DNA from 2 places in the Microbacterium sp. PF5 genome. Region 2 is predicted to be linked to the other one. Evidence: predicted binding sites of a transcription regulator. Region 2 holds the regulator's gene; the other holds the start of a gene.
What was found. Region 2 encodes HspR, which represses chaperone genes until heat shock. Its sites were predicted from a motif close to AAGTTGAGTCNNNNNGACTCAACTT; they were not measured.
Positions count from the first base shown of each region.

Region 1: the regulator HspR is predicted to act here: its motif matches at 1,286-1,310, upstream of DW297_RS18435 (ATP-dependent Clp protease ATP-binding subunit).

Region 1 is NZ_SSDQ01000174.1:30,689-33,075, reverse strand. It holds gene DW297_RS18435 (ATP-dependent Clp protease ATP-binding subunit) at 1-1,222, opposite strand, end outside; gene coaBC (bifunctional phosphopantothenoylcysteine decarboxylase/phosphopantothenate--cysteine ligase CoaBC) at 1,344-2,387, opposite strand, start outside.
Region 2 is NZ_SSDQ01000034.1:18,648-21,034, reverse strand. It holds gene DW297_RS01315 (nucleotide exchange factor GrpE) at 1-257, shown strand, start outside; gene DW297_RS01310 (DnaJ C-terminal domain-containing protein) at 265-1,248, shown strand; gene DW297_RS01305 (heat shock protein transcriptional repressor HspR) at 1,283-1,696, shown strand; gene DW297_RS01300 (DoxX family protein) at 1,808-2,248, shown strand; gene DW297_RS01295 (ATP-binding protein) at 2,253-2,387, opposite strand, start outside.

The DNA of each region.
Region 1 (2,387 bases), on a different contig from region 2:
CGACGGGGATGCCCGTCCAGGCGGCGATCACCGCGGCGATGTCCTCCTCGGTGACCTGCTCGTTCACCATGCGCGGCTCGGTCGAGGTGGTCGCCTCCGCCTGCTCCGCTTCGGCGATCTCGCGCTCCAGCCGCTTGATGGTCTCGTACTCGAGCTTGGACGCCTTCGTGTAGTCGGCGTTGCGCATCGCGAGGTCGCGCTGGGTGACGGCGTCGTCGAGCTGCTTCTTCAGCTCGCCGACCCGGTTGAGCCCCTGACGCTCGCGCGCCCAGCGGGCCTCGAGGCCGGCGAGCTCCTTCTCCAGCTCGACCAGGTGCTCGCGCAGCGCCCCGAGGCGCTCCTTCGAGGCGGCATCCTTCTCGCGCTTGAGGGCCAGCTCCTCGAGCTTGAGCCGGTCGACCTGACGCTTGAGCTGGTCGATCTCGACCGGGGAGGAGTCGATCTCCATCTTGAGCCGCGACATCGACTCGTCGATCAGGTCGATGGCCTTGTCCGGGAGCTGCCGAGCGGGCAGGTACCGGTTGGACAGGGCGGCGGCCGCCACGAGGGCGCTGTCCGAGATCGTCACCCCGTGGTGCGCCTCGTAGCGACCCTTGAGGCCGCGGAGGATCGCGATCGTGTCCTCAACCGAGGGCTCTCCCACGTACACCTGCTGGAACCGGCGCTCCAGGGCCGCGTCCTTTTCGATGAACTCGCGGTACTCGTTGAGCGTGGTCGCGCCGATGAGCCGCAGCTCACCGCGGGCCAGCATCGGCTTGAGCATGTTGGAGGCCGCGACGGAGCCCTCCCCGCCGCCCGCGCCCATGAGCACGTGCAGCTCGTCGATGAAGGTGATGACCCGCCCGTCCGATTCGGTGATCTCCTTGAGCACCTGCTTCAGCCGCTCCTCGAACTGCCCGCGGTACATGGCACCGGCCACGAGGGCGGAGATGTCGAGGGTGACGAGCTCCTTGTCCTTCAGCGACTCGGCCACGTCGCCCGCGACGATGCGCTGCGCGAGCCCTTCGACGACGGCCGTCTTGCCGACGCCGGGCTCGCCGATCAGCACCGGGTTGTTCTTGGTGCGACGCGTGAGGACCTGGCTGACGCGTCGGATCTCGCTGTCCCGTCCGATGACGGGGTCGAGCTTGCCCTCGCGGGCGCGGTCGGTCAGGTTGATGCCGAACTGCTCGAGGGCGGACTGCTGTTCCTGGTTCGGGGATCCGGTCTGCGGGGTGGTCATGCGCTCCTCCTGGAGGTACTCCTTCTGGTCGGCCCCGCCGCCGAAGTCCGGGGACGGGATAAAAAGTTGAGCCGTGTTGACTCAAGTTTACCATTCCGGGGGTCGTGCCTCCAGCCCGTCGTCACCTCTCCCGGACGATGGCATCCCAGACCGCGGCGGCGACCTCGCGCTTCGACCCCGACGCGGTGCCGGCCGCGGTACCGCCAGGACCGAGGATGTGCACGGTGTTCTCCGCGCGCTCGAAGCCGCGGTCCCAGCCGACCTCGTTCACCACCAGCAGGTCGACGCCCTTGCGCTGCTGCTTCGCGCGGGCACGGTCGAGCATCTCGGCCTCGTCCTCCGGCGTCTCCGCGGCGAACGCGATCACGAGCTGCCCCGCGCGCCGAGCGGCCGCGAGCCCGGCGACGATGTCCTCGTTCTCCACGAGCTCGATCGGCGGCACGCCCCCGGTGTCCTTCGTGAGCTTGCGCGCCGACACCTCGACCGGGCGGTAGTCGGCCACCGCCGCCGCCATGACCACGACCTGAGCGTCCGCGGCCGCCTCGGCCATCGCGGCGGACAGCTCCGCGGCCGTGCCGACCGTGACCACCCGGATGCCCGGATGCCGCGCGGCCTCACGCACGTCGCCCGCCACGTTCGCCGCCACCAGGGTCACCTCGGCGCCGCGGGCGGCGGCTTCGGCGGCCAGGGCGACCCCCTGCCGCCCGCTGGAACGGTTGCCGAGGAAGCGCACCGGATCGATCGGCTCGCGCGTGCCACCCGCCGACACCACCACCCGGACGCCGGCGAGGTCGCCGGGCGTGAGGAGGGTCTGCGCCGCCGCGAACACCTCCTCCGGCTCCGCCATCCGCCCCGGACCGCTGTCGCCACCCGCCAGCTCGCCGTCGGCCGGACCGACCACGTGCACGCCGCGTTCACGGAGCGTTCCCATGTTCGCCTGCGTGGCGGGGTGCCGCCACATCTCCGCGTGCATCGCCGGGGCCACCAGCACCGGCGCCTCGGTCGCGAGCAGCGTGGTGCCCAGGAGGTCGTCGGCCAGCCCGGCGGCCATCTTCGCGAGCGTGTTGGCGGTCGCGGGCGCCACCACCACGAGCTCCGCGGCCTGCCCGAGCGCGACGTGGCGCACCTTCGCCACATCGTCGTGCACGCTCGTGGTGACCGGGTG
Region 2 (2,387 bases):
AGCACGGCGACCTGGTGGAGGGCACCCCCTTCGCCGTGATCGCCGACAAGGTGCGCGCCGTGGTGGAGCGTCTCGGAGTCGTGGCCTACGGCGACAAGGGCGAGGAATTCGACCCGCAGCGCCACGAGGCCATCTTCCAGCAGCCGACCCCCGGCGTCGAGAAGGCCACGGTGCTCGAGGTCGTCGAGGTGGGGTACCGCCTGGGCGACGTCGAGCTGCGTCCCGCGAAGGTCGTCGTCGCCGTCCCTGCGGAGTAGGTGATCGATGGCCAGCCAGGATTGGTTCGACAAGGACTTCTACAAGACCCTCGGGGTCACGAAGGACGTCAGCGACGCTGACCTCAAGAAGACGTACCGCAAGCTCGCGCGCAAGTATCACCCCGACTCCAATCAGGGCGATGCGAAGGCCGAGGCCAAGTTCAAGGAGATCAGCGAGGCCTACTCGGTGCTCTCCGACCCCGAGCAGCGCAAGGAGTACGACGAGATCCGCGCCATGGGCTCGGGCGCCCGCTTCACGGCCAGCGGCTCCGGGGCGGGCGGGTTCGAAGACGTCTTCAGCCGGTTCGGACAGCAGGGGCGAGGCCAGAGCGCCGACTTCGAGGACATCTTCGCGATGTTCAACCAGGGGCAGGGCAGCGGCTTCGGCGGCGGCCGGTTCGGTCAGCCGAGCGGCGGGTTCCGCGGCTTCGGCGGACCGCAGCGCGGCGCCGACGTGACCGCGCGCACCACGCTCGACTTCACCACTGCCGTGCAGGGTGAGACCATCACGCTGCAGGGTGAGGACGGCAAGCCGTTCAAGGTGAAGATCCCCGCGGGCGTCGCCGACGGGCAGAAGATCCGGCTGCGTGGCCGGGGTCGTCCGTCGCCGGACGGCGGGGAGAGCGGTGACATCGTGGTGCAGATCACGGTGCGACCGCACCCCGTGTTCACGCGCGACGGCCTCAACCTCCGCGTGGTCGTGCCGGTCACGTTCACCGAGGCCACGCTCGGTGCCACCATCGAGGTGCCGACGCTCGGCGGTGACGTGGTCAAGCTGCGCGTCGCCCCTGGCACTCCGTCCGGGCGCGTGCTGCGCGTCAAGGGCCGCGGTGTCGCGACCTCCAAGGGCACGGGCGACCTGCTCGCCGAGCTCCAGGTCGCGGTGCCGACGCACCTCGACGACGCCGCGCGTGAGGCGCTGGAGAAGTTCCAGCAGCTGGAGCCGCAGGAGAACCCGCGGGCGGAGTTGATGGCGAAGGCCCGCCGATGAGTGCGAACGCCGAGGGACGGGGGTGGAGTGCGTGATGGACGCCGACACCCCCGTCTTCGCGATCGCCGCCGCCGCCGAGCTGTCGGGCCTGCACCCGCAGACCCTCCGCCAGTACGACCGCATCGGGCTCGTGGTGCCCGGCCGCACGCCGGGCGGCTCCCGGCGGTATTCGTCGCGGAACATCGAGCAGCTGCGGGAGGTCGCGCAGCTCTCCTCCGAGGGGATGAGCCTGCCCGCGATCGCCAAGCTCCTCGACCTGGAGGACGAGAACCGGATGCTGCGCGGGCGCGTCGTCGCGCTCGAGGCCGCGCTGCGCGCCGAGCGGGAGAACCGCCCGGGCGTGCGGGTGTTCGCGGCCGGCTCGTCCGGCGTGGTCCCGATGCCCGGCGGACGACGACTGCGTCGCTCGACCGAGCTGGTGCTGTGGCACCCGCGCGGCTCGGCGTGACCTGCGCCCGACACGTTCAGGGGATGGAAAGCCGCTGTTTCTAGCGTGGGGGCAGGGAACCCCCTGGTCCGCGCCGCGCGCGGGTGTCCTGCCACGACGGAAGAACTCCTCATGACGAACACCACTGCCCACCGCCCCGCCCCCTCGCTGGGACTCCTGATCCTCCGGGTCGTCACCGGTGCGATCTTCACCGCCCACGGCGCCCAGAAGATCTTCGAGTACACGATCCCCGGAACCGTCGGCAGCTTCGCCGGCATGGGGGTGCCGTTCGCGGAGATCGCCGCGCCCGTGGTCGCCTTCGTCGAGCTGATCGGCGGCATCCTGCTCATGCTCGGGCTGTTCACCCGCCCGGTCGGCGTGGTGCTCGCGATCGACATGCTGGTCGCGCTCGTGCTCGTGCACCTGCCCGCCGGTCTCTGGGTGGGCGAGGGCGGCTACGAGTTCGTGGCCGTGCTGGGCGCGGCCGCTCTGGCCCTCGCGCTCACCGGTGCCGGGCGCTTCTCGATCGACGGGGCCGTGCTGCGGGGCCGAGCTCCCGCCTGGCTCGCCTGACCGCTCAGCCCTCGCCCCGGTCGACGCCGACCCGCCGCACCAGCACCCACGTGTTTCCGGCGTCGCCCGGCACGTGCCGGAACTCGTCGAGCGCGGCCTGCGACAGCGCCAGGCCGCGCCCGCTCTCGCTGTCCTCGCC